3 regions of the Spirillospora sp. NPDC048824 genome follow, and region 2 is predicted to be linked to each of the others. Evidence: riboswitches for the same ligand, from Rfam matches in the RefSeq annotation. Region 2 holds a riboswitch; each other region holds the start of a gene.

What was found. Region 2 has a riboswitch for cyclic di-AMP ahead of ACGFIS_RS04840 (NlpC/P60 family protein). Riboswitches for the same ligand answer to the same signal wherever they lie in the genome.
Positions count from the first base shown of each region.
Region 1: linked by a shared signal. The riboswitch ahead of ACGFIS_RS33900 (CHAP domain-containing protein) and the one ahead of ACGFIS_RS04840 (NlpC/P60 family protein) in region 2 are both predicted to bind cyclic di-AMP.
Region 3: linked by a shared signal. The riboswitch ahead of ACGFIS_RS34175 (NlpC/P60 family protein) and the one ahead of ACGFIS_RS04840 (NlpC/P60 family protein) in region 2 are both predicted to bind cyclic di-AMP.

Region 1 is NZ_JBICUS010000026.1:7,434-17,751, forward strand. It holds gene ACGFIS_RS33890 (glycosyltransferase) at 1-941, opposite strand, end outside; gene ACGFIS_RS33895 (CDP-glycerol glycerophosphotransferase family protein) at 925-3,804, opposite strand; gene ACGFIS_RS33900 (CHAP domain-containing protein) at 4,123-4,878, opposite strand; cyclic di-AMP (ydaO/yuaA leader) riboswitch at 4,889-5,046, opposite strand; gene ACGFIS_RS33905 (SpoIIE family protein phosphatase) at 5,500-7,347, opposite strand; gene ACGFIS_RS33910 (hypothetical protein) at 7,582-8,277, opposite strand; tRNA gene ACGFIS_RS33915 (tRNA-Pro) at 8,545-8,618, shown strand; gene ACGFIS_RS33920 (DUF397 domain-containing protein) at 9,105-9,278, opposite strand; gene ACGFIS_RS33925 (Scr1 family TA system antitoxin-like transcriptional regulator) at 9,269-10,051, opposite strand; gene ACGFIS_RS33930 (ATP-binding protein) at 10,204-10,318, shown strand, end outside.
Region 2 is NZ_JBICUS010000002.1:284,572-294,889, reverse strand. It holds gene ACGFIS_RS04850 (Mut7-C RNAse domain-containing protein) at 1-610, shown strand, start outside; gene ACGFIS_RS04845 ((deoxy)nucleoside triphosphate pyrophosphohydrolase) at 642-1,034, shown strand; gene ACGFIS_RS04840 (NlpC/P60 family protein) at 1,319-2,332, opposite strand; cyclic di-AMP (ydaO/yuaA leader) riboswitch at 2,340-2,474, opposite strand; gene typA (translational GTPase TypA) at 2,667-4,520, shown strand; gene ACGFIS_RS04830 (FHA domain-containing protein) at 4,660-5,145, opposite strand; gene ACGFIS_RS04825 (hypothetical protein) at 5,131-6,096, shown strand; gene ACGFIS_RS04820 (4Fe-4S single cluster domain-containing protein) at 6,000-6,677, opposite strand; gene ACGFIS_RS04815 (AAA family ATPase) at 6,746-8,677, opposite strand; gene ACGFIS_RS04810 (response regulator receiver protein) at 8,782-9,924, opposite strand; gene ACGFIS_RS04805 (protein kinase) at 9,921-10,318, opposite strand, start outside.
Region 3 is NZ_JBICUS010000026.1:56,705-67,022, reverse strand. It holds gene ACGFIS_RS34180 (BlaI/MecI/CopY family transcriptional regulator) at 1-140, shown strand, start outside; gene ACGFIS_RS34175 (NlpC/P60 family protein) at 235-1,224, opposite strand; cyclic di-AMP (ydaO/yuaA leader) riboswitch at 1,228-1,376, opposite strand; gene ACGFIS_RS34170 (M56 family metallopeptidase) at 1,480-2,415, opposite strand; gene ACGFIS_RS34165 (BlaI/MecI/CopY family transcriptional regulator) at 2,420-2,824, opposite strand; gene ACGFIS_RS34160 (VanW family protein) at 2,944-4,569, opposite strand; gene ACGFIS_RS34155 (class I SAM-dependent methyltransferase) at 4,938-5,795, shown strand; gene ACGFIS_RS34150 (hypothetical protein) at 5,860-6,234, shown strand; gene ACGFIS_RS34145 (NADH-quinone oxidoreductase subunit N) at 6,261-7,646, opposite strand; gene ACGFIS_RS34140 (NuoM family protein) at 7,643-9,142, opposite strand; gene ACGFIS_RS34135 (NADH-quinone oxidoreductase subunit L) at 9,139-10,318, opposite strand, start outside.

The DNA of each region.
Region 1 (10,318 bases), on a different contig from region 2:
GCGCAGTCGAACGCGACCGTGGGCAGCCCGTACGCCATCGCCTCCAGCACCGACATCGGGAAGCCCTCGGCCCGCGACGGCAGCGCGAAGACCGACGCCTCGACGAGCGCCTCCTCGACATCGGCGACCACGCCGCGGAACTCCACCGAGCCGGACAGCCCCGCGGCGTCCACCCGTTCGCGCAGTCCGCCCTCGTCCGGCCCGCCTCCGTAGACGTGCAGCCGCCAGCCGGGACGGCGCGCGGCGACCCGCTCCCACGCCTCCAGCATCATGTCCACGCCCTTTTCGTACGATAGGCGGCCGACGCAGGCGACGACGGGGAGTTCGAGCGTGGGATGGACGCCCGGGGTGACGTGCAGCGCGTTCGGGATGTAGTCCACGTTGGTCATCCCGTCCCTGGCCCAGGCGTCGGCGTCCTCCTCGGTGAGCACCAGCATCCGGTCCACGTCCGCGTAGCACTCCTTGACCCGCCGGTACCGCGAGGACGCACGGGTGGCCGCGAACGACTCGTGGCTCATGCCCACCACGCGCAGCCCGGACGTGTCCGCCAGCCTCACCCACTCCATCGCCCACACCTGCCCCACGATGACGACCGAGCCCGGCCTGGCCGCGGCGAAGAGCTCCGACAGGCGGGCGGCGCCGCGCCGCTGGGCCCTCGTCCGCCTCAGGTCCCGCCCGCGTGCCCGCACGTCCATCCGCTGGCGGAGCCTCTTCGGGCGCCACGCCATCGCGGGCGGACGCCAGTCCTCGTGCAGGACCTCGACGGCGTAGGAGCCGTCGCGGCCGTGGTGGTACGACTCCGGCCCGCGGGTGATCCCGACGAGCGTGACGCGGTCGCCGCGTCCCGCCATCAGCCGCGCCATGTGGTGCGCCCAGCGTTGCAGGCCGCCCATGCCGTCGGTGTTGTTGCACACGATGAAGACGTCACGCGGTGCGGCCATTCCTGTTCCCCTCTTGGCGTTGCGGTCGTGCGGGCGGGAAGTAGCGGTCCGCCACCGTCCGGGCGGCGGTGCCTCGGTCGTATTCGCCGAAACGCGCGGCGAACGCGCGGCGCCGGGGGGCGTGCAGGGGTTCCGCCTCGTCCAGGCCCGCGAGCGCGGCGACGAGTTCTTCCCCGGTGCGGGTGACCGGACCGGGTGCGTGGCGCTCCAGGTCGAAGTAGCCGGTGGTGAGGTCCTTGCCGTCCGGGAGGTGCAGGACGATCGGCCGGTCGAGCAGCGCGAAGTCGAACATGATCGAGGAGTGATCGGTGATCAGCGCGTCCGCGAGCAGCAGCAGCAGGGTGACGTCGGGCGCGGCGCCGGCGTCCCGCATGACCGTGCGGGCGCCGGGCGGGAGGTCGGCCCGGCACAGGTAGTGCGGCCGGACGAGCAGCACGAAGTCCTTCCCCAGCTCCCGCGCGAACACCTCCGGGTCGATCGGCGGCTCCAGCACGCCGGCCGGACGCCCGTCCGGGCCGGTGGCGAAGGTGGGCGCGTAAAGGACGGCCCGGCGCCCGTCGTGCAGCCCGAGCGCGTCCCGCAGGGCGGCGACCTCGGCGGCCAGCTCGGGATCGCCGTCCACGCCGTTGACCAAGGGGTCGTTGCGGGGATAGCCGGCCGGGAGCAGCTCGGAGCGGACGCCGAGACCCCCGCACAGGGTCTCCACGTCATGCCCGGACCGGACGAGGAAGCAGTCGAAACGCTCCACCATCCGCCGCAGCCGGGCCTGCTCGGCCGCCGGGCCGCTCTTGAGCCGCGGCTGGTCGAGACCCATCAGCTTGAACGCCGACCCGTGCCAGGTCTGGATGTAGGTGGTCTCGCGCCGCTTGCGAAGACCGTCCGGATAGCCCTGGTTGTCCACCCAGAACTCGGCGCGCGCGAGCGCCAGGAAATAGGCCCACGAGCCGCGCCGGACCAGCCCGGCGTCGTCGGGGAACCCCTTCGGGGACGAGGCGTACGACCACACCGCCCGCACCGGCCGGCCCGACCTCCGCAGCTCCCGGTGGATGTACTTCGGGTTGTCCGAGTACTGCTTGCCCATGTGGCTTTCGAAGACCACCAGCCCCGTCCGGACCGGCAGCCGGGTCAGCACCCGGTTGAACACGGCGATCTTGGTCCGTTGCGAGGTCAGCGTCCGGCGGACACGCCGGGCCAGGCCCCCCGCACGCCGCCGGCCCGCACGCCCGGCCGGGGTCGCGGCGGCGCGGCGCACGACCCCGCCGGCGAGCCGCGCCCAAGGGCTGCCCGCCTCCAGGACGAACGCCAGCTGCCCGCGCGCGGTGACGCGCGAACGGAGCCGGTCGGCGGCGAGCCGCGTCAGCCGCGGCCGGACGGGCAGGACGACGCCGTCCAGCGGAGGCGACCCCCGGCCCGCGCCGGGCCGGGTGACCACGTCCTCGCCGTCCACCCGCAGGCGCAGCCGCACGTCCCACACCGGGTCGATGAACCCGATCGGCCGGATCCGGGCCGCCGGGTCGAACTCGGCCCACCAGGCGAGCCGGTCGCCCTCGTGTCGCACGGAGGCCCGGACCCGCGCCTTGCGGGCCGGGCGGCGCCGGTCGCCGAACTCCAGCGTGCCGGACAGTTCGGCGTCCGCGGGGATCCGGTTCAGCGGGTTGAGCACGTCCCCGGCCATACGGACGCGGCCGGCGCGCGTCTCCAGCCGCGTCACCGTGTTGCCCGGGCACAGCTCCTTCAGCGGCCGCTGATGGAAGCCGAGGCCGGTGACGTCCAGGATGCGGCGGCCGAGGGTCCTGTCCGGGCGGCCGGCGGCCCAGAAGACCCGCCCGTCCCGCTCGACGAGCCGCGCGCGCAGCTCCGGCCGGCTGCCGGGGACGTACTCGGCGGCGGCGAGCGCCCCCGCGTGGTCTCCCTCACGCGCCAGGTACGCGGCGATCGCGGGCAGCGGATTGGCCTCCTCGAACGCCCGGGGGTCCAGCTCGGCCACATAGCCGGCCGCCAGGTCCAGGAACCGCGCCTGGTGGTCCGGGTCACGACCGCGCAGCTCCCGCATGTAGAGCAGCAGGTCGTGGTTGATGAACTTGACGTCCTTGGCACGCCGCAGGTCGTGGGCGCCGCGCAGCGCGAACAGCATGTCGATGCGCCGGTGGATCTCCAGCCGGTCGGCGAAGTTGGCCAGCTCGGCGCGCCTGTTGGAGATGGACGGCGCCGCCGCCGGCTCCCGGACCAGCCAGTTGTAGACCCGGTGCGGGATCAGCGCGGTACGGCCGGCGGCCAGGTACGCCTCGGCGGTGAACAGCAGGTCCTCGTAGTACAGCTCCTCGACGAACCGCAGTCCCTGCTCGTCCAGGAAGCCCCGGCGGTACGCCTTGTTGGTCGACAGCGTGTCGTAGAGGAGATCGGGGTTCTCGCTCAGCGACCCGTACACCGCGCGTCGCTCGTAAAGCCAGGGGTACCAGGGGCGGACGCGTGCCTTCGCGTCCTGCGGCCGGTCCAGGAAGACCCGGTCGCACCGGCCGGACACGATGTCGGCGCCGGTGTCCTCGGCCGCGCCCAGCAGGTTGAGGCAGGCGTGCCGGTCCAGGAGGTCGTCGCTGTCGAGGAACATCACGTACCGGCCTGTGGAGGCCTCGATGCCGGCGTTGCGCGGGCGGCCGCACCCCCCGGAGTTCGACGGCAGGTGGACGGACCTGACCCGCCCCGGCTGCGCGGCGGCGAACCGGTCGGCGACCTCCGCGGTGCCGTCGGTGCTCGCGTCGTCGACGATGACCGTCTCGACCGACCCCAGCGACTGCCCCAGCGACGAGGCGGCCGCACGCGGCAGCCTCCGCGCGTCGTTGTAGGCGATCACCACTACACTCACATCCGGGCGCATGGGCTTCCCCCTCCACGGCTTGGAGTTCCGGGAGACGCCCCCCAGGCCTCCGGCAGTGGCGTCCGATCCGGCCTTCTGCTCAGGTGCTCCCTTCCATGCGCCGATCGGACGCGTGCAGGGTTCCTTTCCAAGAACACCGCGCCAAGGTCCAAGGGCGATCAAAGCCTGTCAACGGTTGGTATTACCCGCCTTCGACGCAGACATGAGGGCAGATCACCCGGGAACGCCAGAAGGCGCCCGGCGGGGATGCCGGGCGCCTTCTGATCACGGAGGCGCGAGCGCGCCGATCGTGGATCGCGGGATGGATCAGGCCGCGTAGTCGGGGTAGCCGTACCCGACGACCGTGGACTTGTCGCGGACCTTCTTCTGCACCGCGTTCTCGGTGTTGCCCTCGATGGTGCTGACGGTGCCGTCGCCGTTGTCCTTGACGACGATGCCGACGTGGTCGATGGCACCGATGCTGGAGCTCTTGTCCCAGTCGAAGAACACGACCGAGCCGGGCTTGGCCTTCTTGCCCCAGCGGCCGGTGTCCTCGAACCAGGAGGCGTGCTGGACGGTGTAGGCGTCCCAGCCCATGTTCTTGACGCCGGTCTGGGCTCCGAGCCACGAGACGAACATGTTGCACCACTGCGCGCCGTTGTAGGCGTCGACGGAGAAGCCGCCGTCGCGCTGGGCGGTGGCCTTGGCGTGCGGGGTCGACACGTACCAGTCGTGGAACTTGGTCTGGCCGCCCTGGCCTTCGCTGATGCCGACCTGCTCCTCGGCCAGCTCGAGCACCTCGGAGGCCTTGACCGCGCGCGGCGGCACCTTGTAGCCCGCCTCGAGGTAGTCGGCGGCGGAGCGCTCAGCGGACTCGCTCGACGAGACCGTGCCCTTCTCGGCGGCCGCCTGGGCCGGAGTCTCGGCGACGGCGTCGCCGGTGAGGGGGTTGAACATCGCGAGCCCGACGGCTCCCGCGAGCACCGCGCTGACGGCGACGCTGACGGCCTTGTCCTCGGCCGTGAAGCTGTTCAGGGTGGCGGTGATGTTGTTCAGGGAAAGTCGATCGAAGCGACCGGTCATGCGGGGAATCTCCTTGTCTCCCATGACGCCTACCGGGTTAGCTGACGGATTCGGGCATGGAAGTAGCCCTACGGCGCGACTCTGCGGCGCGCCGATTCACCCCTGGAACCTGGGTCCCCGGCTCCGTTCCGGTCGAGTGGACCGGGACGGACTCGGCCTCGCACAGCGGGATGCGGTGCTGGATTTTCGGATTGATCTCAGCGATTGGATCTCGATGAGGTGGCGCGCATCTGTGGCGCGCATCGCGTGCGGGTTCCGCTCCGCGATCCTCGGCCGCGCATGGGGCGGCCGGTGGCAACGCATGGGACGCGCTGCGGGATTCGGATAGAAGGTATCAACCTTCTCAAGGAAAGCAAATCACCGACAAAACTCCGTCTTGCCTGCTCAAAGGCCTTCCAAGACACCACCAACAGCGTCAGCGCCGGATGTCTTCCCGATCACTCGGCGACCGGCCCTCAGGCCCTTTCCCCACGGGGCTCCGGCCCACCGGGCACAAGGTAAAGAACCCGCGTACGGCGACGGCCGGCACACGGCGTTCCGCCCTGTGCCGGCCGTCTGCCCCCCGCTCAGGTGAGTTCTAAGTCACACGGTGAGCTCTTCGCAGGTCAAACATGGTTCTCGTCACTCCACGCGCAACGCGAAGAGCGTGGTGTCGTCCGCCGCCCGGTCATGCTCCATCCGCGCCAGGACCTCGTCCAGCACCAGCCCCGGCCGCGTCGAGGTGTCCCGCAGAATGGCGGTGAGGCGGGCGATCCGCTCGTCCAGATCCGCGTCCCTGCGCTCCACGAGGCCGTCGGTGTAGAGGAAGAGCATGTCGCCGCGCTCGAGGCGGGTGGTCATCGTCGTGTACTCCCAGCCTGGCATCGCGCCGAGCATCGGGTCACGGACGACCTCCAGCGGCGCCGCCCACCCGTCCCGGATCAGGATCGGCGGCGGATGTCCCGCGCACGTCCACTCCACGACGCGGCGCGCCGGGTCGAAATGGCCGACGACGGCCGTCCCCGTCGCCGGCGGATCCATGGTGCCGACCAGCTCGTTCAGCCACCCCACCAGCCGTCCCGCCGGCTCCCCCGTGCACGCGAGGCCCAGCAGCCCGTTGCGGCTGCGCGCCATCGCCGCTGCCGCGGGCAGCCCGTGCCCGGCCGCGTCTCCGATGGCGTACAACGCCCGCCCGTCCGGCAGCACGCGGGTCGCGTACCAGTCCCCGCCGATGCGGGCGGTGCTCTCCGCAGCCAGGCTCCGGATCGAGGTGACCAGGCCGGGCAGCCGCTCCGCCTCGTCGTCGTCCGGCAGGATCGCGCGGCGCAGCGTCACCGCCACCCGCCGCTCCTGCGCCATCCGCTCCTGCTGCTTCAGCATCTGCCGCCGGGTCTCGGCCAGCGCCCGCTCCACCCCGCGCCGCCGCGTGATGTCCTGCGAGACGATGTTGATCGAGACCGGCAGACCCGACTCGTCCAGCACCGGCTCGGCGAAGATCCACAGATGCCGCGGCGCCCCGTCCTGGCCGATCACGCGGTGCTCGGCCTCCACCGGCTCCCGCCGCGAGAACATCGTCTGCACGGCCTCCTCGACCAGGGGGAGATCGTCCTCCGCCACGACCTTCGGAAGATCGTGCGGCATCGGCGGCACCTCGTCGGGGCGGAGCCCGTAGTTGGCGAGCATCTGCGGCGTCCACTCCGCCTCCCCGGTCGCCAGATCCCACTCGCCGAACCCCATGAGCGCGAGCCGCTCGACCCGCTCCAGCCGCCGCACCGTCCGATCCTCGGCGGCGTGGTACCGCCACGTCGAGCAGACGCCCGTCGGCACCGGGACACACCGCACGCTCACCCGGGACGAGCGGGTCAGGCCGCCCTGAGCGGTGGAGTACAGGAACGAGGAACGTTCCAAACTATTGCCGGACTCCAGAACCTCCACGTAGTCGTCGAAGAGCCCGCTCATCACCGCACCCGGCTCCATCTGCAGCAGCCGCCGGCCCATCAACTCCTCCCGGCCGCGCCCGAACATGTCCCGCGCGACACCGTTGAGATCCGCGAACAGGAAGTCCACCACGTTCCCGTCCGCCCCCCTGACCGGGATCAAATGGGCCGACGGGTCGAGCGCCGCGTCCAGCACCGCCCGCGCCACCGGATCGTCCGGCACCGCGCCGAGGATCTGCGCGTCTCCCGCGGTGTCCTCGGCCGTCACCCGTCGCAGGACGTCGTCCGCCTCCGACACCACCGCCTGACGCTCCACCGCGCCGCCCTCGGCGCGGGGCGCGCGGCGCCCGGCGATCACGGCCCCCACCGGCCCGGCACCGCCGTCCTTCACCAGCAGGGACGCCGCCTCGGACAGCTCCATGTCCAGGTCCCGGGCCAGCCAGATCAGATGCTGCAGGGCCTCCCCCGTCGGAACACCGAGCCGCCGGGCCAGCACGACCCGCGCCTCGGACAGCACCGCGCGGTCGTGCGCGGCGCCCCGCAGATCGTCCACGTCCGCAACGTGTACCCCGGACTGCCCGAAGGCGCCCTCTGCTTCCGCCAACCCTGACCCCCGTTCGGCGTCACATGCCCTGGGAGAAAAAAGCTACATACGTCAGCGAAGGACTATTCGCCCAGAACCGACTAAACAGTCCACATCTTTGCCTGGGTTTTCCGTTGACCCAGGTCCCGCACGACTTCCGGTGACCCTTCACGGAGGCAACCGTTCCCCACCCTGTGACTCAGGTCACCCCGCCCGGTGAACCTGCTCCGTCAACGCCGTGATCCGCTCCGCCGCCCGCCGGAACGACGTCCCCGCCGGATGCAGCGTCAGGACCACCACGATCTTCCGCTCCCCCACCAGCCCGGTCGTGTGCAGCACCGGCCGCCCCAGCCCGAGATCCGGCTGCCACGCCGCCGGCTGCGCACCACGGAACCTCCCCGCAGGAGCGTCCCCGAACCCCGACCACCCCTGCTTCACGGCCCACGGCCTCCCCACCGCCCGCGGAATCCCGAACGTCTGGTCGAACCCGTCCGTCCCGCAGGGCGTCGACTCCCGCAACTGCTCCAGCACGAACTCCCGGTGCGCCTCCGGCGCCTCCTCCAGCAGATACCGGTACGTCCGGACCACGTCCCGCGCACTGAGCGCCGTGTACCCCCAGAACCCGGGCCTGTCCGCGGGCGGCGGCGCCGTCTCCCGCAACCCCACCCGCGGCACCATCCGCTCGATGATCTCCTTCTGCCCGCCCCGCCGCCACAACTCGGTCGCCGCCCGGTCGTCGCTCGACCTCAGCATGTCCCGCATCAACGCCCGGTCATCCGCCGAGACCCGGTGCTCCCGCATGTAGTCCAGCGCCACAAGGATCTTCACCAGCGAGGCCGACCGGAACGTCTGCCGCGGCCGCCGCTCCACCACCACGCGCCCGGCCACCAGATCGAACACCACAAACGACGCCCGAACCCCCTCGGGCACCCGCACAACGCCCCGAGAAGACTTCGGCGCCGACCTTCCGGCCCCCGGACTCCCGCTCACCGTCCGAGCCCCTCCCCCGGCCCCGCACCCGCACACCAGCCCCAGGCAGACAAGCCCCGCCGGCCCTGCCCGCACAGACACCATCAGGCCCGCCTACCAGAGATCCGCGGTCCCATATCCCGGTACGCACGACCCGGCAGACTGCGCTACAGTAATCAAGCCCGCTGCAGCGGGCACCGGGACGTGGCGCAGTTTGGCAGCGCACTTGACTGGGGGTCAAGGGGTCGTGGGTTCAAATCCCGCCGTCCCGACACAGAAACACCAGCTCAGAGGCCGTTTCCTCCACTCGGAGGACCGGCCTCTTGATCGTTTGTTAGCCATTCGTTAGTGAACTCGGCCGCCCCTCGCGGCACTCGCCCGGTTCACACGGGACCAGGAAGACCGGCATCCGCCCGCTCCGCCCCACCGGATGTTCACACGTCCCGCCGCCTGTCCGTCTGTCCCTCGACGACCCGCGATCGATCCCGAGTCCTCTCGATCACCCGCACGGGCGGCCCCGCGGGTCGGCACCGCGAGGTCATCTCACGGCGGTCGGGTCCTTCATGGAACCCGGCCGCCTCCCCTGGGCTACTTCCGGCCCTGCCCTCGCGCCGATCCGCCCGATTACGCGTTGATCAACAATGAAGCCTCGCGGCGCCCTGTCTCCGCGGCCTGCTTACGGCGTGTACCGACAGAGGCGACAACAGAAGCCCCGGTCCCTCGCGGGCCGGGGCTTCTTCGGTGTCATGTCCGGGCGTTTAGCGCTTCAGAATCGCCAGGAGGCTCGCGAACTCGTCGCGGCGCAGGGTGAACTTGGCGCCGGCCGGGTCTTTGCTATCGCGGATACCCACGGCCTCGCCGAGGTCGGCCAGTTCGACGCAGTTGTCTCCGGCCTCGCTGCTACGCGACGACTTGCGCCAGGTCACGTCCATCGCTCTTCCACAACCTTCCGCATCAGTTCGACCGACGCCTTGGGTGAAAGCGCCGCCGCCTGGAGCCTACTGAAAGCCTCGCTGACGAGCGCGAGGTCCTTCGGCTCAGCGCTCGTCTCGCCCCCGATGTTGTGCTCCAGGTACACGATCTCGCTGCGATCGGGTTGAGTCGCGATCACGAACGGTGCTCGGGCGTCGCGGTAGTAGCCGATCGGGGCGATCTGGATCGTGATGTTGTCACGCTCCGACATCTCGATCAGATGCTCCAACTGTTCGCGCATGATCTCCCGGGAGCCGACTTCACGGAGGAGGACGGACTCGTCCAGCACAACGAACACGGTCGGAGCGTTCGGTTTGGTGAGGATCTTCTGTCGCTGCATCCGCTCGCGGACGGCTTCGTCGTCGCACAGGAGCACACGTGCGTACGCCTCAGTCTGCAGAAGCCCATAGACCAACCTGATCTCGAACGCACGCAGCGCATCAGCGGACGCCTCGGCCCGGGGGAAGTCTGCAAAGAACCTCGGGTAGCTGCTGGAACGCAGGAGTTCGTCCCATGCATCGACCAGTGCGGGACCCGAGTCCAGCACCTTGTCCAGTCGTTCGGCGAAGTCTTTGCGGCACTTGGTGCGCCCGGACTCGACCTGCGAGATGTAGCTGCGGGTGACTGCCGCCCGTGCTGCGAGTTCCGTCCGGTTGAGCCCTGCTTCTTCTCGGAGGCGCGTGACCTCTGCGCCGAAGGAGACGGTCTTCGATGTCGGTTTGCGTGCGGCCACTGCTTCGCCTCCACGTGAGTGAGGGGAACCCACCTACCAGCGATCGTCAGCGCCACGTGTGTGCTGGGGCGCTTCGGTGGTAACGCTACGCGGAGGAGTTCAGTCTGTGCGGTGAGTTACCAAAAACCGTTCTGGCAGCGAAGGTCGTGCCGATGTCCGCAGCACCGCAAGCTCCTGAAGTCCCGACGCTCGTCCTCGATTCCACCGATCAGGCACCGCGCCTCGCGCGCCGGTTCCTCGCCGAACAGTTCGCCGGCTGGAGCATCA
Region 2 (10,318 bases):
GATGACCGTCGACGGTGAACCGGCCGGTCCCGCCGCCCGCCCGGACCCCGGCGCCGAGGTGGGGGTGGAGGCGGTGCCGCGCCCGCAGCCCGTCCCGCTGGAGCCGGGCCAGGCCGCCCCGCGCTTCCTGCTCGACGTGCACCTGGGCACGCTGGCCCGGCGGATGCGCCTCCTCGGCCTCGACACCGCCTACCACAACGACATGGACGACCCGGCGCTGGTCGTCCAGGCCAATGAGGAACGCCGCGTCCTGCTCACCCAGGACCGCGGGCTCCTCCGCCGCCGCGCACTGTGGTTCGGCGCGTACGTCCGCGGCTCACGCCCGGACGACCAGCTCCGCGACCTCCTGGACCGGTTCGCGCCCGTGCTCCGCCCGTGGACGCGCTGCACCGCCTGCAACGGTGAACTCGTCCCGGTCGACAAGCAGGAGATCGAAGGCGACCTTGAGCTGGGCACGCGCCGCAGCTACGACGTCTACGGCCGCTGCGCCGACTGCGGTCAGCTCTACTGGCGCGGCGCGCACGGCGGCCACCTGGAGGAGATCGTCCGTGACGCGACACGCCAGGTCGAGTCCATCCGGGAGACCGGACGGGCCGGAAGCGCCGTCTGACGCCGATGGGGACGACAGGGAAGAGGAGCCGGTGGCGAACGATCTCGTGGTGGTCGGGGCGGCGATCATTTCCGACGGGCGGTTGCTGAGCGCCCAGCGTGCCGAGCCGCCGCACATGGCGGGCGGCTGGGAGCTGCCCGGCGGGAAGGTCGACCCGGGCGAGACGGACGAGGACGCGCTGGTGCGCGAGTGCCACGAGGAGCTCGCCATCAAGATCCGGTTGAAAGACCGGATCGGCGGCGACTGGCGGCTCAGCGGGCAGGCCGTGCTCCGGGTGTGGACGGCGCAGATCACCGAGGGCGAACCGCAGGCCCTGGAACACCTGGCGCTCCGCTGGCTGTCCCCGGACGAGCTGTACGACGTCGCCTGGCTCCCCGGCGACCTCCCCGTAATCGACGCCCTCGCCCACCAGGGCCTCACCTGAGACGGCCCGCCGCAGAAGCAAGACGCCCGCCGTCCGAAGGGGCGGACGACCCCGGCCCCCACCCCGACCCCGCGACGACCCAAACCGTCGCGATCGCGTCCGAAGGCAGGCTTCGAGCGAAGCAAGAAACCTGATCGCGCAGCGAGCCGCAAGGCGAGCCGGAGCGATGCAGCGATCGCACGCAGTGCCCGCCGAAGGGAGGGCCCTCCAGGGCCCGACCGCCAAGGGCACTGCAAAAAAAGGACGAGGGCTTCCCGCCGCGCCGCGGGAAGCCCCCGACGTTCTCAGGAGATGCGATTCGCGCCGGCGTAGTCGGAGCGGTCGGACATCTTGGAGATCTTCACCACATCACCGGTCTGCGGGGCGTGCAGGTACTTGCCGTCGCTGAGGTAGATGCCCATGTGGTGGAGGCTGCCGCCGAAGTAGACCAGGTCGCCGGAGCGGAGCTGGTTCCGGGGGACCTTGGAACCGAGTCCGTACAGGGCGCCGGTGTAGTGCGGCAGCCCGCGCTTGCCGATCTGGGCGTACGCCCAGACGACGAGCCCTGAGCAGTCGAAGCTGTTCGGCCTGGCGGCGGCCCACACGTACGGCGAGCCGAGTTTGGTGAGCGCCTTGCGGGCCATGTCGGCCGGCGCACCCGATCCCTTCACGGTCGCGCGCAGGCCGCTGCGGGGGTCGCTGACCCGGGTGGTGGTCAGCTTGTCCAGCCGCTTCGTGACCTCGGCGACCTTCTGCCTGGCCGCTTCGCGGGCCTTCTCGGCGTCCGCGGCGGCCTTCTCGACCTGCGCCTTCTTCGCCTCGGCGGTGCGCTGCGCGGTCTCGGCCTGCTCGATCTGCTTCTGCAGCGCCTGGACGGTGGTGATCTGGCTCTGGGTCAGGTAGGCGCGTTCGGCCAGCCCTTCGGCCGAGCCGTCGGCACCGAAGATCACGTCGGGGGCGCCGGTCATGTAGTTCGCGGCCGCCATCCGTCCGAGCCGCTCGCGGGCGGGGGTGGCCTGGGCGCGCAACGCCGCGGCCTCCTTGGCGGCGGCCTGCTCGGCCTTCTTGGCCTTGCCCAGGTCGACGCGGGTCTTGTTGTACTTCTCGGTGAGGATCTCGGCCTCTTCGTTCAGCGCGTCGAGGCTTTTGCGCAGCCCCTCCTCCGTCGTCGGAGTGGGGGTCGGGGAGGTCGCGGCGGCGAGCTGGAACGGCGACGTGGCGTGGGCGGCGACGGGCGCGGTGGCGCCGAGGCCGATCAGGAGCATCGTGGCCGTGGCGGCGGGCGTGACGCGCCGCCACCGTCGGGGGGCCGGTGCCAAGCCGGTGTTCTCCTCTCCTCGCGCGCCTACCGGGTTAGCTGACGGGTTCGGGCCAGGAGTCGCCCTACGACGTGTGTCGATTCACCCCAGGGACCTGGGTCCCCGGCTCTCCCGTTCGCGGGAGATTCGGCGCTCCGGTCGCAGCCCCGGGGAGAGGGGGCCTCGGACGACCGGATCTCGGAAAGATTACAAAGAACGAGCAAAGTTGGCGAATCGGGGTCCCTGTGACCGGTGGGGAGGCCTTCGCCGAACGGGTTGCGGGCACGGGCAAGTAGAATGGCCGATGCCGTGTTCTGCGGCGGATCCCGAACTCTCACCCCAAGGCGAGCCCCGCATGCCCATCACCACGCGCGATGACCTCCGGAACGTCGCGATCGTCGCCCACGTCGACCACGGAAAGACGACGCTGGTCGACGCCATGCTCTGGCAGTCCGGGGCCTTCCGGGAGAACCAGACCGTCGACGACCGCGTGATGGACTCCGACGATCTGGAGCGCGAGAAGGGGATCACCATTCTCGCCAAGAACACCGCCGTGCGGCACAACGGGCTGACGATCAACATCATCGACACCCCGGGGCACGCGGACTTCGGCGGTGAGGTGGAGCGCGGGCTGTCCATGGTGGACGGCGTCGTCCTGCTGGTGGACGCCAGCGAGGGCCCGCTCCCGCAGACGCGGTTCGTGCTGCGCAAGGCGCTCGCCGCGCGGCTGCCGGTGATCCTGGTCGTGAACAAGACCGACCGTCCCGACGCCCGCATCGACGAGGTCGTGGACGAGACGTACGAGCTGTTCATGGACCTCGACGCCGACGAGGAGCAGATCGACTTCCCGATCGTGTACGCGTCGGGCCGCGCCGGGCGGGCGTCGCTGGACAAGCCCGCCGACGGCGCCATGCCCGGCAGCGACGACCTGGAGCCGCTGTTCAAGGTCATCACCGAGACGATCCCGGCGCCGTCCTTCGACCCGGACGTCCCGCTGCGGGCGCACGTCACCAACCTGGACGCCTCCAGTTACCTCGGCCGCATCGCGCTGTGCCGGGTGCACGCCGGGACGATCAAGAAGGGCCAGCAGGTCGCCTGGTGCCGGCACGACGGCAGCATCGAGCGGGTGAAGATCACCGAGCTGCTGATGACCGACGCGCTCACCCGCAAGCCCGCGCAGGAGGCGGGGCCCGGCGACATCATCGCGATCGCCGGCATCCCCGACATCATGATCGGCGACACCATCGCCGACCCGGACGACCCGCGCCCGCTGCCGCTGATCACCGTGGACGAGCCCGCGATCTCCATGACGGTCGGCACCAACACCGGGCCGATGGCGGGACGGGAGAAGGGCACCAAGGTCACCGCCCGGATGGTCAAGGACCGGCTGGAGCGCGAACTGGTGGGCAACGTGTCCATCAAGGTGCTGCCGACCGAGCGTCCGGACGCGTGGGAGGTGCAGGGCCGCGGCGAGCTGGCCCTGGCGATCCTGGTCGAGAACATGCGCCGCGAGGGCTACGAGCTGACCGTCGGCAAGCCGCAGGTGGTCGTCAAGGTCGTCGACGGCAAGAAGCACGAGCCGGTCGAGCGGCTCACCATCGACATTCCCGAGGAGCACCTCGGCGCCGTGACCCAGCTGCTGGCGGTCCGCAAGGGCCGCATGGAGCAGATGACCAACCACGGCACCGGCTGGATCCGGCTGGAGTTCCTGGTTCCGGCGCGCGCCCTGATCGGGTTCCGCACCGAGTTCATGACCGAGACCCGCGGCACCGGCATGGCGCACCACGTGTTCGAGGCGTACGAGCCCTGGTTCGGCGAGCTGCGCACCCGTCCGTCGGGTTCCCTCGTCGCCGACCGCTCCGGCGCCGCCACCGCGTACGCGATCACGAACCTGCAGGACCGCGGCACGTTCTTCGTCGGGCCGACGACCGAGGTGTACGAGGGCATGATCGTCGGGGAGAACTCCCGGGCCGACGACATGGACGTCAACATCACCAAGGAGAAGAAGCTCACGAACATGCGGTCGTCCACCGGTGACGAGCTGGAGCGGCTCACCCCGCCGCGGCTGCTGTCGCTGGAGGAGGCCCTGGAGTTCTGCCGCGAGGACGAGTGCGTCGAGGTCACCCCGGGCGCCGTCCGCATCCGCAAGGTCGTGCTGGCCGCGAAGGAGCGCGAGCGCACGCGCGCCCGCACCAAGCGCGCCGGCTAGTTCGTCTCCGTCCCTCGGCGCGGCGTCCCTCGGCGCGGCGGTCGCGCAGCACGGCGGTCCGGCGAGGCGACGGGCAGGCGGAAGACAAAGGGCGGCCCCGCGGTCGTGAGAACCGCGGGGCCGCCCTTTGCCGTGCTGCTCAGTTCAGCTGGACGGTCCCGGTGACGTCGGCGGCCAGGCGAAGCTGGTCCCCGTTGCGGAGGGGGGCCTCCACGCCGCGCGGGAGCCGTTCGCCGTTGACGAACGTCCCGTTGGTGGAGCCCTCGTCACGCACCCACGCAGTCCCGGACGGGTCGAGCCACACGGTGGAGTGGCGGCGCGACACGTTGTCGTACTGCGTGAACGTGGCCGCCACCGGCGACTGGCCCGCGTCCCGGCCGAGCACCAGGTGCTGCCCGACGGAGACCTTCAGCTCGCCCGTGGGGAACATCACACGCAGGATGGGCGTGCCCTTCTGCGGCAGCGGGCGCAGGCACGAGTCGCACTGCGCGGCGCCGGGGTTGCTCAGCACCGCCTCGCAGTAGGGGCACATGAACGCCGTGCTGTCCGGGGCCGGTGGACGCTGCTGGCCCTGGTTGTGGTCGGGCGGCAGCAGCGTCGCCTCACGGCCGTGCGGTGGCGGCATCGGCGGCTGTCCGCCGCCGTGCTGCTGAGGCGGCTGGCCGAACTGGTGGTCGGCCGGGCCGGGCTGCGGCACACCGTACTGGTCCTGCTGCTGGTACTGGTCCTGCGGCGGGTACTGCGGCTCTCGCTGCTGGTACTGGTCCTGGGGCGGTGGGAACTGCTGGTCCTGCGGGGGGTACTGCTGCTCCGGCTGCTGGTACTGGTCGGGCATCGGAGGCTGCTGTTGCTGCCCCTGCGGAGGCCCCCACGGGTCTTGCTGCTGCGGTTGCTGCTGGGGCATTCCCCACGGGTCCCCGGGCGCCTGCTGCTGCGGCATCGGCGGCTGGCCGCCGCCATGCTGCGGCTGACCCCCGTGCTGCTGGTTCTGGGGCTGGCCGTGCTGAGCCTGACCGTACTGGGGCTGACCGTGCTGAGCCTGACCGTGCTGAGCCTGACCGTGCTGAGCCTGACCGTGCTGAGCCTGACCGTGCTGGGGCTGCCCGTGCTGATCGGGAGCCTGGGGCACGGGCGGCGCTCCCCACGGGTCCTGCTGCGGCTGCTGTTGCTGCGGCGGCCCCCACGGGTCCTGCGACTGGCCGGGCGGGCCCGGCGGCTGGTGAGGGGCCTGCTGCTGGGGCGCCTGCTGCTGGTAGGGGTCGTGCTGGGGCGCCTGCTGGTACGGCTGGCCGTGCTGCGGCGGGGCTCCGTACGGCTGGCCGCCCTGCGCCCCCTGCGGCGGGTAGCCCTGCCGCTGCTGGTCGTCGTACCCGCCCGGTGCCTGCCGGTGGGCGCCGCCGCCGGCGCGGGCCAGGTTGGCCCCGCAGCTCATGCACAGCAGGTCTCCCTGCTGGAACGGCTCGTCACAGACAGGACAGTTCAAGGTCGCCATGACACATCCCCCGAGCGCACCCCGGCGCGGTCGAGCCTCGACGTGAGGTGCTCCATGTCACCCCTTCGCGGGATCCCGATGTAGTACACCCGCCTTCCCTCCGGCCCTTCGTCCACGGACACCTGTACTCGGGGCCCTGTTTCATCTCCAGTCTTCCCGATGTCGGCCAGTGCCCCGTACCGTTCGCGTCCCAGTGAGGACAGCGGTACGACGCGCTGGTTAGCCGACCCTCTCCAGAGTAGAGAGCCACCCTCGGGGTGTCGCCCCCCAGGGTTGAGCCGGTCGACGTACGGGCCCGTGATCACGGCATCGCACATGCCCAGGATCTCGCGCGTCTCTCCGATGCGGGCGAGCCGAGAGTAGACATATCCGCTGTAAACCAATATGTCCACCTCAATCGTCTCACGGTCGCGGTCGTCTCGCCACGCGCGGATCCCCCTCAGCAGAGCCGCCAGCGCGCCCGGCTGCTGGAACGGCTCACCACCGGAGACGGTGACCCCATCGACCGGTCCCGGCAGGGAGTCCAGCCAGCCGAGCACCGCCTCGACGGGGACGGCCCTGCCCGGGTCGGCGTCCCACGTGTCCCGCGACAGGCAGCCATGGCAGTGCAGCGTGCACCCCTGCGTCCAGATGCCCGCGCGGGTACCCGGGCCGAGTGTGGTCACCGGATAGTGCGCCTTGGCGAGAAGCAGCGTCTCCTCCGGGCCGCCTCCGGCCACCGGACGGCCGGACGTCACTGGAGATCCAGATGGACGATGCTGCCCTCGCGCCGGATTCCCGTCACGGTGACCTTCTCGTCCGGTACGAGCTCACGGTCGAACAGCGCGCGCGCCAGCGGGTTGACGAAGTGCGACTCCAGCGCCATGCCGATGCCGCGGCCGCCCTTGGCCAGCTCCTCGGTGCACCACCCCCGGAGCGTCTCCAGCGGCTCGCTCTTCACGGCGAGGACGAGCCGGTGCTCGTCGGTCACCCGCCTGCAGATGTTCGCGAACTGCAGGTCGAAGATCTTCTGTGCCGCCTCGCCGGAGATGAAGTCGAACACCACGATGTTGTCGCCGAACCGGTTGAGCAGCTCCGGCCGGTTGAGCACCTCGGTGAAATGGTCGGCGACGGCGCTCTTGATGCGCTGCTCGACCTCCTCGTACGACATTCCCGGTGTGATGTTCTGCACTCTGTCCACCGAGAACCTGTCGGCCGCACCGTGCGCCGGCGCGTCGCGGGTCGTCAGGTCGCGGCCGGGGACGAACATCCCGAGGTTCGAGGTGAAGATCAGGATCGACTCGGAGAAGTGCACGGTGTTGCCGCGCCCGTCGGTGAGCCTGCCGTCCTCCAGGATCTGCAGGAACTTGTCCAGGATCCGCGGGTGCGCCTTCTCGATCTCGTCGAAGAGGATCACCCGGAACGGGTCCTCGCGGACGGCGTTGGTCAGCTCCCCGCCCGCCTCGTGGCCCACGTACCCGGGCGGCGACCCGATCAGCCGGTCGCCGGAGCCCTCGCCGGAGAACTCGCTCATGTCGAACCGGAGATAGGCCGACTCGTCCCCGAAGACCAGCTCGGTGATCGCCTTGGCCAGCTCCGTCTTGCCGGTACCGGTCGGGCCCGCGAAGAACAGCACCCCGCGCGGACGGCTGCCGGACCGGGTCGCCTGCGCGCCCGACAGCCCGAGCACCGCCCGCTTCAGTATGTCGAGGGTCTTGGTGACCGCCTGCGGCTGCCCGATCACCCGATCCGGAACGCGCTTCTCGCCCTCCAGCACGCGGCGCCGCAGGTGGCCGCGGCTCCACGGGTTGTCGAGCACGCCGAGCTTGTAGGTGCGGACCGCGTCCGGCAGATCGGCCAGGTCGACGTTCCGCTCCTTGGCCAGCCGGGTCACCTCGATCATCGACTGGAGGGTGAGCCCGTCGGCCTGCTCGGCGAACGCGTCACACGCCGCCGCGGCCACCTCGTCCGCCCCGACGTCGCTCACCCCGAACGCACGGGCCAGCAGCCGCGCGGTCTCCTGCCGGTCACCGAGATGCGGGCGCGGGATCGTGATCTCGCGGATGGACTCGTTGTCGGTCGTCAGCCACGGCGGCAGGTCACCGGGCCGCTCCACCAGCCACACGATCGGGTTGTAGAGCGGCTTCGGCCGCGGCCCCGTCACCCGGACGGGCCGGGCGCTGCGCGACAGCTTCGCGCAGACGCGGAAGAAGTCGCGTTCGGCGGGCTCCAGATCCGTCGGGCTCCGGGCGATCCGGGACGCCGAGTCGATCACGAACGCGGCGCGGATGTTCTCCTTCGGCCGGGCCACCGCGGCCAGATGCCGGGTCAGCCCCTCCAGCGACGGCTTGTCATCGGCCTTGATCTTGCCGAGCAGCCGCTCGGCCGCCTGGGCCGCATCGTCCGCGCCCACGTCGCCGCCACCCGGATAGACCTGCAGGCCGTCCACCGGGTCGTACACGATCATGCAGTCCGCGCCGCTGGACCGCAGCGTCTCCCACAGAAGCATGCGCAGCGGCAGCAGCCGCGCCACCCCGCCGCCCTCCAGCGGCGGCGCGAGGAAGCTGTCGTACAGGTTGCCCGACAGGACGTACTGGGAGTGCACCGAAAGGGTCGCGTCCAGCTCCCGGATGAACGGCGGCCAGCCCTGCAGCCGCCCCCCGAGCGTCGGCGATTCAATGCTCATGCACACTCCCTCGCGGGGTGACGAACCCCCGCACCCCCCGGTTCACACCGCTCATCCGAAACTCCGCTCCGCTCCGATCACGCCCCCGGGCGTGTTCCGGCACTTCACTTGTGACGCTCCCGGTGGCGTTCGCGTTGGCCCGCACGGCCCCTAGTCTGCCCCGGCCCGGCCGAAACGGGCAGCTCGCGGACCCCGGGCTCCAGCCGCCACGCCACGTCCGAGCGGACCCCGGCGTCCGCCAGCCGGCCCCTGGCGGCCTCGAACGCCTCACACCACTCCTGCTCCCGCTCCACGTCCACCCGCCGGTCGTCCTCGCTCTCCGCGGGCCGCTCGCGCACCATCGACGCCCGCACGTGCGCGGCGTCGTCGACCCGCATCCGCACGCTGTGGTCGGGCCAGCCGCCCTTCGTCAGGGTCAGGGTGCCGTCCTCCGCCGTCAACGTCTCGAACCCGGCCTGGACCTCGTACCCCATGTCCTCGAACGCCGTGGTGATCGAGTCGAGGACGTAGCGGCGCTCGGCCTCCGCCTGCTCGGCGGCGTCGCGTTCGGCGGCCCGGCGCCGCTCCTGCTCCCGGTGCTCCTCGGTGCGGCGGTTGGCGGCCTGGATCCGCAGCCGCACCTCTTGCAGGACGCCCTCGGCCTCCTCCGCCGTCCCGATCCCGGCGAGCAGCCCCGCGGCCTCCGCGACCGCCCGCCGCTCCGCCTCGGCCACGTCGGGCAGCAGCCGCGTCATGATCCTTTCGAGGTCGGTCCGGATGTCGTCCGCCCGGACGTCGTCCTCTGGGGACGGCGGCGGCGCGCTCCGCTCCGTGTCGGCCCGGAGGCCTTCGGCGGGGGCCGTGAAGATCTGCGCGGTGACCTGGGCGGCGAGATGCTCCGACAGGCTCCGTTCGGCCGCGTCCAGGACGGGGTCCGTGGCGGCGCACCAGGCGGTCAGCTCCTCGGCGGACTGCTCGCCGGGCTGGAGCCGCCCGGGAAGCGCCACCTCCGCGCCGATCTTCGCACCGGTCTCGGCGAGCGCCGCGATGCGGGCGTTGCGCTCCACGACCTCGCGCAGGGCCCGCTCGTGGGTCTCGACCTCGGCCAGGGCCGCCGCCCGCGCCTCGGCGCGTCCCGCGGCGAGCGCGGCGAGCGCCTCGGCGCCCCGCCCCGCCAGCCCCGCCCCGCCGCCGAGAACACGGTTCATGCCCAGGCTGAGCACCACCGCGGCGTCCAGGACGACCTCCGCTTCGATCCCGCTGCTCACGAGGTCCCTCCGGTCGTCCGCGCCTGGCGCCATTGGTGCAGCCGGACGCCCGCCCCCACGGCGTGTGCGGCGGGCCCCACGATGAGCAGGAGAAGCCACAGCATGCTCGCGATGGACGACAGCGCCCCGAACAGGAGCAAGAGCAGCAGCAGCGGAATCGTCCCGGCGAGCAGCAGGAACCCGCAACCGCGCCGCCCGGTGCTCTGCGCCGCGCCCGTCATCGTCTGAGACGCCTTCGACAGGCCGCGGCCGCTCGCGCCGAGGAAACCGGAGATCATGGACCACGGCCCCTGGGGCAGATAGTCCGTGCCCTGCGCGCGCGCCAAGAAGACTTCGCTGCCGCAGTGGACCGCCCAGGCGAGCACGGAGAAGACGGCCAGGACGCCGAACGAGA
Region 3 (10,318 bases), on a different contig from region 2:
CCAAGCTGATGCGCGAGGCACTGTCGACCAGTAGCAACCAGGCCGCCGCGCTCGTGCACTTCCTGTCGGATCTCTCGCCGGAGGAGAGTGAGGCCCTGCAAGCGGCCCTCAAGGTCGTGCCACCGCGGGACACCAAATGAGCGCGGTCGCCCAGTTTGATCAGCCGCCCGCCTACAGCCCGTCAGGCTGTGACTGAGGGGCACCGTGTCGGAGGTGTTCCGGGTGACGCCCCCGTCACCCCAGGGGGTGGATGACGGGGGCGTGGACCATCTTCCCGTTGCCGATGTACAGGCCCATGTGGTGCAGGTCGCTGTAGAAGAAGACCAGGTCACCGGGCTTGAGTTGGCTTTGGGAGACGCGGGTGCCGGCGGTGTACTGGCTGCCGGTGTAGTGGGGCAGGCTGATGCCGACCTGGGCGTAGGCGTACATCGTCAATCCCGAGCAGTCGAACCCCTTGATGTTGGCGCCCTGTGCGGTGCCGTAGGTCGGGCCGGATGCGCTGCCCCCACCCCAGGAGTACGGGACGCCGCGCTGGCTCAAAGCCGCTCTGACCGCGCCCATGGCCTTGGCGGAGGCGCCTCCGGGGTCCACATTGGGAGCGGGTCCCGCGTTGGTGCGAGCGCCCGAGCCGGTACCCAGCTTGGCCTCGACCTTCGTCAGCTTGGCCTGGAGTTCCGTGCGCTTCTTCTTCGCCTCGGCGGTGAGTTCGTGGACCTGTTTCGCATGCGTTTCGGCCGATTTGCGGGCACGTTCCGCCGTCTGCATCGTCTGCAGCAGCTGAGTGACGCGAGCGCTTTCCTGGCTGGCGAAGTAGTTGAGTGTGGCCGACCGGTCAAGGACGGCCTGCGGGTCCCCGGACGAGGCGAAGGCGACCGCCGGGTCCCGCGGGCCGTTCTTGTAGCTGTCCGCGGCGAGCTTGACGATCCTGGCCCGCGTCTCCTCCAGCGCCTTCTTCTGGCGTGCGGCGTTCCCGTCGGCCACCTTGGCGGCGCGTTGGGCCTGCCGCAGTCGCACCCGCAGCCCGTTGTACTGCTCGCTGAGCTTCTCCGCCTCATCGGCGAGCTTCTTCTGCTGCGCGGTCAGCTCCCTGCGGGACGGGTCGGGCTCCGACCAGGCGGGTGCGGGGGCCACGAGCGTCGCGGAAAGAGCGATCGACGCCGTCCATGCCGTCCTGGTGATGATCCGGCGGCGGGCCGTTCTGTCTCCGGCAGCTCGTCGCTGCATGCGGTGTCCTCTCCTGTGCCGCCTACCGGGTGAGCTGCCGGGTTCGGGCCGGAGTCGCCCTACCGCTCGCGCAGAGCGGATTCACCCCAGTGGAGAATGGTTCCCCGGCTCCCTCGGACGGCGTGGTCCGCTGGATTCGGCGTGGCCATCGCTGTCCCCGGCGGGGACGCCTCGCCATGGCTCCTACGGAGCGTAGGAGATAGCGGCCTCATTCGCCACTCAAGTGGCCGATTGCGACAAACCGCCTCAACGGTCTCAGCAGATGTAGGACAGCTCCATGATGGTCGCGGCGGCGACCATCAGGGGAGTGGCGACGGCGGCGGCCACGAAGGCGGAGGCCGCCATCCGGACCGCCCGGCGCGGCTTCGTCGCCTCGGCGGACTCGAGCCGCCGGACCCGCTCCGCCAGCGCACCGGTCGAAGACCCGGCGGCGCCGAGGGCGCCCGCCACGCCCGGCGTCGCCGCGAGCCGGTGCAGGGCGTCGACGAGCGTTCGCCTTCCACATGCGCGGGCCGCCGCATCGTCGGCGGCCATCTCCAGCAGCAGCGGGAAGTTCTTCTTCGCCCGGCGGACCGTGGGCAGCCGGGGCAGCAGGGCGTGGGCCAGGTCGAGCATGAGCAGCAGTGCGTGATGCCGCTGACGCAGGTGGGCTCGCTCATGGACCAGAACCGCGCCGAACTCGTCGGGAGTGAGAGCGTCCTGTGTGCCGGTGCTGACGACGATCGCGCGATGCCTGGCCGGCAGCGAGTACGCGACCGGGACGGGATGGTCGAGCACGAGGACGTCCCCATGCTGACCGTGCTCCTTCGCGACGAGCCGCAGCATCTCCCGGTGCCGGCGGCGGTGACGTACCGCACGGACGAGCCGGGGCAGGCTGCGGGCGAGCCGCGAACAGCAGGCCGTGAGCACCACCAGGCTGGCGGCCGCCGCGATGATGATCGCCGAATCCCCGTGATGGGGCAGGCAGTCGCGCAGCCACTCCAGGAAGCCGTGGCCGGGCGCCGGGGGCGACAGCAACGCCGCCGCGATGATCCCGATGCCGGCGATGAATGTGCCGGTGAGGGCCGCGGCCCAGCAGGCGATGGCGATCCCCGGGTGCGCGGCGGGACGCCGAAGCCGATCGAGGGCGGGCCCCGCCAGACAGCCCAGCAGGACCGCCGTGCAGATCAGGCCGACCACCAGGTAGATCACGCCGTCACGCCTCTTGGCCGTCGGACGTCCGCCGGCGCAGCGCGTCCAGCAGGTGGCGGACGTCTTCCGGAGGGACGCTTTCGGCGAATCTCGCGAGGATGCCCCCGTGGTCGGGAGACTCGGTGAGAGCGTCGAGCATCAACTCGACCGCATACTCTTCCCGCGCACGGGTGGGGGCGTAGCGGAAGGCCGGCCCGTCCTGCGTGCGCTGCAGCAGCCCCTTCTGCGCCAGCCGCTCGGCGACCGTCTGGACGGTGTTGTAGGCCAGCGCCTTGTCGGCGTCCTCGTTCAGCTTCGCCAGAAGCTCACGAACGCGTAGCGGGCTGGGGGCCTCCCAGAGCACGTCCATGATGGAACGCTCGAGCGATCCGCTCAATCCGGCCACACGGCACCTCCGTCCTGCCCACATTCTGCCGGAGAGTCGGCCGTGGGCGGGAACGGGGACATCTTGAGCCTTCGGCGCCCCGGCTGGGGACGGCTTCCAACCGACGCCGGCGGCCCCCCGACGGCGCGCATCGGCGGTGATCGTTAACGGCATGTGATGCGTGGCTCGGCGGCATAGGTCGTATGGAACTTCTGGCGGCGCACGACCTTTCCGTCCTGCTTGAAGATCCGCCAGACGTCGATCTGGAATCCCTCCGCCCCGGGCATCGGAATGCACTTCGGCCCCGAGTCGGTCTTGTTCTCGAAGCCCTTGATCGCGTACGGCTCGGAACTCTTCGACGCGATGTCGTAGCGCTCGGTGCTCCAGAAGTTCACGGTGAGGGACGTGTCGGTGTAGGCGGTGTCGACGAGCACGCCGTGCGGGGAGTCGTTGCGCCAGCGGAAATCCGGCTGGGGGAAGGACACCGTCGACTCGCGTCCCGCGGGATAGCGCGAGATGTAATACGAGTGGGGCATGTGCTGGACATCCTCCAGGCCCCCGAAGAAGACGGCGTTGAACATCGTCGTCGCGAACTGGGAGATCCCGCCTCCGACGCTGTCCACGTACCGCCCGTTGAGGATCATCGGCGCAGGGATGAAGCCCCGTGCCTTGTCGCGTTCGCCGACGATCCCGTTGAGGGAGAAGGTCTCCCCGGGCTTGACGATGTAGCCGTCCAGGATGTCGGCGATGGTGTGGATGTTGGTGACCCGCGGGGCGCAGCAGGAGTGGCGCGTGGTGAAGGAACTGATCTTTTCGCGGATGCCCAGCTTGCGGGCCTCATCGGTGGTGACCCGAGGTTTGTCGCGGGTCATCGGGACGTTCACCTCACGCCCCTGCGTCCGCAGGACGGCCCCGGTGACGGCTTCGCCGAGCGCTCGCCCATCGACCTCTCTGCCCGCCTCGGAGGGCACCAGGCGAAGCTTGCCGGACTTGACCTTGTACGTCGCATCCCGCGCGGGACGCTCGACCGTACCCAACCGCGACGAGAGTGCGTTCGCCAGTTTCGAACCGTCGACTCGCGGCCGCACCTTGCCCGCGTCATCCGGTGCGAAGGTCAGGTACGGGGCGAAATCCTGCGGCTCCACCGTTATCCGCTTGCCTTCGGCGGCGAGCGCGATCGGCTTCGACACGGCGACCCGCGCCGGTCCCGCTGCGGCCTGCCGGATCGCGTTGGCATCGGCCTTCGGGCGCAAGGGGCCCGTCTGCAACTCCGGATTCCGCGGCTCGCCCTCCAGCGCGGACAGGAAGGCGGCTCGGATCGGCGCTGCGGCGCTCCGTGCGTCCAGCCCGACACCGGCTCGCGGAAGAACGGGCTCGGGTACGGTGCCGCGGAACTTCACCAAGCCCTCACGCGCCGGCGTGCCGACCTGCTTGTTGACCTTGCCCAGGGCGGCGTTGAACCGAGACTCGTCCATACGGATCCGGGGAGTGATCTTCCGTTCGCCGAAGACGGCGGAGAGGACGGATGTGAGCCCGAACCGGCCTTGCATTGCCGAGTCGACGGTCGCGCGCGCATCCAGGGACAGCCCGGCCTCCGCAGGATCGAGCGCCACCCCCCGACCCCGCACTCGAATGTGGAGCGGCTGCGAGGCACGCGGGCCGAGTTTCCGGTGGAGTCGCTCCATGGCGGAACTCTCGCTGAGTCCGCCGATGTCGACTCCCAGGATCTGCGTGCCCCGCGGCACCTCTCTTCCGACATATGCTGCGGCAGCGCCATAGCCGAGGGTCATGGCCATGACCGCGGCGACCAGCGCGAGGACCAGTGCTCGCCGGGGTCGGCTCCGGACGGCCAAGACGATCCGGGAACCGGGCGCCTTCCCCGGGCCCGTGGAGGGCGGTCGGGTGGTCTGCACTGTCACCTCTTCCGGGTGCGACTCACGCGGAGACTCGAATACTAGGCACCATAGTAGAAAAGTGTCGGTACCGTGCCTGGTCAGGCGGGGTGGCCCCAGTGGGAGTACAGGTGATCGCCTCGCTCATCCGCGTCGTAGCTCTACGTATGGGGATCCGTCGAGGTTCACGACCCGCACTCACGGGAGAAGTATCTACTATGCATTTGTAGTACTATGGAGTTGTAGTAGATGTGCTCGAAGGGGGAATGATGGTCGCAGCATCTTCCGGGTCGCCCGGTATGGAGAATGAGAACGGCTGGGATGGCACGGCCGGGCGGCACTGGGTCCAGCACGAGGATCGGCACGACCGGATGCTGGCGGCATTGACCTCCCGGCTCGTGGACGCGGCCGGGATCTCCTCGACGGACAAGATCCTCGACGTCGGCTGCGGCTGCGGCGAGACAAGCCGGATCGCCGCGCGCCAGGCTCCGCAGGGCGAGGTTCTGGGCATCGACATCTCGGCCCCGATGCTCGCCCGGGCCCGCACGCGAGCCGAAGAGGAAGGCGTCACCAACCTTCGCTTTCATGAGGCCGACGCCGGAGGCACGCCCCTTGCGGACGGTCATTACGACGTCGTGCTGAGCCGCTTCGGCGTGATGTTCTTCGATGGCCCCCAAGCGGCCTTCGAGAACATCTCGCGATCGCTCCGTCCCGGCGGCCGACTGGCCTTCCTCTGCTGGCAGGAGGTCACGCAGAACGAGCACATCATCGTCCCGTTCAGCGTTCTCGCCTCCTATGTCCCCGTGCCGGACATCGGCGGTCCGGACGCCCCCGGGCCGTTCTCGCTCGCCGACCCCGCCCGGATCCGCGGCCTGCTCACCAAGGCCGGTTGCACCGGCATCGAGATCCAGCCGGTGCGCGAATCACTTCGGCTCGGCTCGGACGTGCCCGACGTCGTGCGCTACTTCCGCGACCACCCGGCGGCTTCGTCCAGCATCGCCGCCATGGACGAAGCCACGCTCGCGAAGGTGCTCGACGAACTGAGTGAGGCCGTCAAGCCGTTCCAGGCACCGGACGGAGTGTTCTTCGGCTCCGCCGCCTGGCTGGTCACAGCCCGGCGCTAACCGATTGCATCCCATTCCCGCGACCGGGTGTCAGGGAGCGTCGGCTCACTCCGATGGTGCGTGCGTGCGCTTCGCGGCTGCGCGCATCCGCGGGGTCGTCGAGCAGTGCGTCTGTCACGGCGCGTACGCGTTCGTCCGTGGGACGCGGCACGTCGACGGGGGTGGACGGCAGAGGATGCAGCAGGAGAACGCGGGCCTCGGCTCGGCCATCTTCAGCTCCGTGCAGCAGGTGGGCGGCGCTGTCGGGGTGGCGGTGCTGGTCACCGTGGCGGCACGTCGCAGCGACGCCCTGACCGACTCGCTCGGGCCGCTGCGCGCCGCGACGGAAGGCTTCTCTCTCGCGCTCACCGTCGCCGCCGCACTCCTGGTGCTCGGTGCCGTCCTCATCGCCGGGCTACTCGGACGCGACCGCTCAGAATCCGCAGTTCAACGACCGTGACACCCCCACGCATATCCGCGGATTGGTCAGCCGACGGTGAGCGCGACGCCGCTTCCGACGCCGAGGACGAGAGATCCGGCGGCCGCCAGGTAGGCCGCCCATTGGGCTGTGCGGTCCAGGCGTCCGACAGGTTCGGTGTCCCTCGCGAATGCCGGCGTGATCCAGCGCAGGTAGTAGAAGACGCTGGCGACGGTGTTGACGGCGGCGACCACCGCCAGCCACGTGTAGTCGCCGTCCAGCGCCGCGCCGAACATCAACACCTTCCCGACGAACACGGCGGTGGGCGGGGTGCCGACCAGGCCGAGCAGGCAGATGACGAGGGAGACGGCCAGGAGCCGGGAGCGCCGCATCAGTGCTCTGTAGGCGGTCAGCTCGTCGCGGCCGACGGCGATGACCACGGCGAAGGCGCCGATGTTGGTGACGGCGTACGCGGCCAGGTAGAACAGCAGGGCGGGCTCGGCCAGGTCGGTGCGCCCGGCCACCGCGATCGGGACCAGCAGGTACCCGGCCTGGCTGACGGTGGAGTAGGCGAGCAGCCGCCGGACATTGTCCTGCGCGAACGCGGCGAGGTTGCCCAGCGTCATGGTGGCGGCGGCGATGACCGCGACGAGGAGCGGCCAGTCGCCGGTGGCAGGCGGCAGTGCTTCGGTGGCGAAGCGGTAGAGGGCGGCGAAGGCTCCGATCTTCGGAACGGTGGTGACGAATGTCGCTACCACCGGGGGAGCGCCCTCGGTGACATCCGGTACCCAGAAGTGCGCCGGTGCGGCGCCCGCCTTGAACAGCAGACCGGCGAGCAGGAGCACCACGCCGACCATGACCGCACCGGCCGGTGCCGTCGCGAGTTCCGCGCGGAGCGTCTCGTAGGACGTGCCGCGGCCGAGCCCGTACAGCAGAGTGATGCCGGTCAACATGAGGATGCCCAGGAAGGCGCCCATGAGGAAGTACTTGAGCGCCGCCTCGGTGCCCGGGGCGTCCTTCCCGAAGCCCGCGAGAGCGTACCCGGGGATGCTGGCCAGCAGGTACGCGGCCATCAGCACCAGAAGGTCGGACGCGGCGCCGAGCGCGATGGTGCCGAGCGCGGCCAGCAGGAGGAGGACGTAGAACTCGCTCTCCCGGCGGTGACCGCGCATCGGGCCGATGGAGAGCAGTACGACCAGCAGCGTCGCCGCCAGGACGACGATCCGCGTCACGTGGGTGACGGGGTCGAGCATGAACGCGTCGAAGGTCATCAGGTCCGCCCGGCGGGCGGCGAACGCCGCGGCGACAAGGCCGGCCACCAGCCCGCTCGCGCACAGGGCGACGACGATCCACTGCCGGGAGCGCGGCAGGAACGACCCGATCAGCAGCCCGATCACGGCCGCGCCGAGCACGCACAGCTCCGGCAGGAGGTCCGCCGGGTTCTCGCTCATCATCGCGCCACCAGCGACACGAGGGCGGCCGAGAACGGCTCGATGACGTCCAGCAGGAACCGCGGCGCGACACCGATGATCAGCGACAGCGCCAGCAACGGGACCACCGCGCCGATTTCGCTGCGGTGCGTGTCGGTGACCTGTGCGGTGAGCTCGCCCGGCGGGCCGAGGACGGTGCGGTGAAGGAGACGCAGGAACAGCGCGGCGGTGATGAGGATTCCAAGGATCGCCAGCGCTCCGACGACGGCGATTCCGGTGCCTCCGCTGCCGATCACCCCGGTGAAGATCTGGAACTCGGCGATGAAACCCGAGAGGCCGGGCAGCCCGAGGGAGGCGAACGCGCCGACGGCGACGAGGCCGGAGAAGACGGGGGCGACCCCGGCGAGGCCGCCGAAGCGTCCCATGTCATAGGTGCCGGCCCGGGCGTAGAGCACCCCGGCCAGCAGGAACAGGGCACCGGTGATCAGGCCGTGGCTCACCATCTGGGTGACGGCGCCGGTCACCGCGAGCCGCCGCGCGGCCTGGTCGCCGACGGCGCCGGCGGCGCCGAGCGCCACGATGATGTACCCCATGTGGTTGACGGAGGTGTAGGCGATCAGCCGCTTGAGGTCCTCCTGGGCGAACGCGACCAGCGCCCCGTACAGGACGCTGATCAGTCCCACGATGATGATCACCCAGGCGTAGCGGCGCCAGGCGTCGGGCAGCATCGGCATGGCGATGCGGATGAAGCCGTAGGTGCCCATCTTCAGCAGGATCCCGGCCAGGATCGCCGAACCGGCGGCGGGCGCGTCGGTGTGCGCGGGCGGCAACCAGGTATGGAAGGGGACGGTCGGCGTCTTGATGGCCAGGCCGATGCCGATGGCCAGCAGCACCAGTCCGCCGAGGCCCGCCGACCCGGCCAGCGGCGGCGTCCGGGTGAGTTCGACCATGTCGAAGGTGTGCGGTTCGGCCCCGAGGTAGAGCCCGATGAAGCCGAGCAGCAGGACGAGCGAGCCGAGGAAGGTGTAGAGGAAGAACTGCAGCGCCGACCGCATCCTGTCGCCGTGCCCCCACCCGGCGATGACGAAGTACATGCCGACGATGGACAGGTCGAAGAACACGAAGAACAGCAGCAGGTCCAGGGCCGCGAACAGGCCGAGGGACACCGTCTGCAGGAACAGGAAGAGGGCGGCGAAGGCCCGCACCTGCCGTTCCTGGCGCAGCGAGTAGATCGCACAGGCCAGGAACAGCAGCGAGGTGAGCGCCAGCAGCGGCAGCGACAGCCCGTCGACGCCGATGTGATAGCCGGCGCGGACGGACGGGATCCAGCGCACGTCGGCCTCGTAGGAGATCCCGTCGCCGGTGCCGTGCCCGATCCACATGGCGACGACCAGAGCGAAGTCGACGGCGCACGCGACGATCCACGTCCAGGCCACCACACGGTCGCTGAGCCTGGGCGCCGCGTAGAGCCCGGCCGCGACGGCGAGCGGAAGGAAGATCACTATGGAGAGCACGGTCACCTGACCAGGAGGACGATGAGGATGAGCACGGCGAACAGGACCGCGGCCTGCGCGTAGTAGGTGTGCACCTGGCCGGTCTGCGGACGACGCGCCAGATCGGCCAGCCGGCGGGCTCCCCGGCCGACCGCGTCGACGAGCCCGTCCACCCTGATCTCGACCCCGCGCCCGGCGAGCGCCGCGGCGGAGCGTCCTGTGGCGGCGGTCACCCGCACCCCGCCGTCGATGACGCGATCATCGAACCGGGCGAGGGCCTTGGCCAGCGCGAACACCGGCCGGGCGACGAGCAGCTCGGCGAGCCGTTCGAGGTAGAACCAGTGCAGGGCGGGGGCGGCCCATGCCGCGCCGACCCGACGACCATGGCGCATAAGGGTCCAGGTCACGGCAAGGACCACAAGCGCCAGAGCGCCGGAGGTCGCCAGTTCGGCCAGTCCCGGGCTCGGTTCCGGGCCGGTGGCGAGGAGGTCGTTCCAGGCCTCGTACACCGGCATCAGGGCGAAGACCCCGAGCGCCGCGGAGCCCAGGGCGAGTGCGGGCAACGGCAGCCGTTCCAGCAGGCTGATATGCCGTGTCCCGGTCTGCTCGGTGTCCACTCGCGTCGCCGCGTCCGCCGGACGGGTCACCGCGATGAGTGCTCGCGCCGCATAACCCGCGGACAGCAGAGCTGCCGCGAGCCCCACGGCGTACAACGCGGGGGACTCCTCTAGAGCGGCGCTGAGGACGTGGTCCTTGGTGGCCCAGAGCGAGAGCGGCGGCACCCCGGCAAGGGCGAGCATCCCTACGCCGAAGGTGACTCCGACCAGCCGGTACCTGCGGGCCGCACCGTGCAGTTCGGTGAGGTCCTTGGTTCCGAGGGCCGCCAGCCAGGCACCCGCTCCGAGGAACAGCAGGCTCTTCACCGCGGCGTGGGCGACGAGCTGTGCGGTCCCTCCGGCCACCGCGCCCGCTCCGGCGCCCAGCACCATGAACCCGATCTGCGCGCACGTCGACGCGGCCAGGAGCTGCTTCACGTCGCGCTGGGCCAGTGCGACGGCTCCCAGCAGCAGTGCGGTCAGCGCGCCGAGCCACGCCACCAGCACCGCCGCCCACCCCGTCGAGGCCAGCAGCGGTTCCAAGCGCAGCAGCAGGTACGCCCCCGCGGCCACCATGGTCGCCGAGTGCAGCAGGGCGGAGACCGGG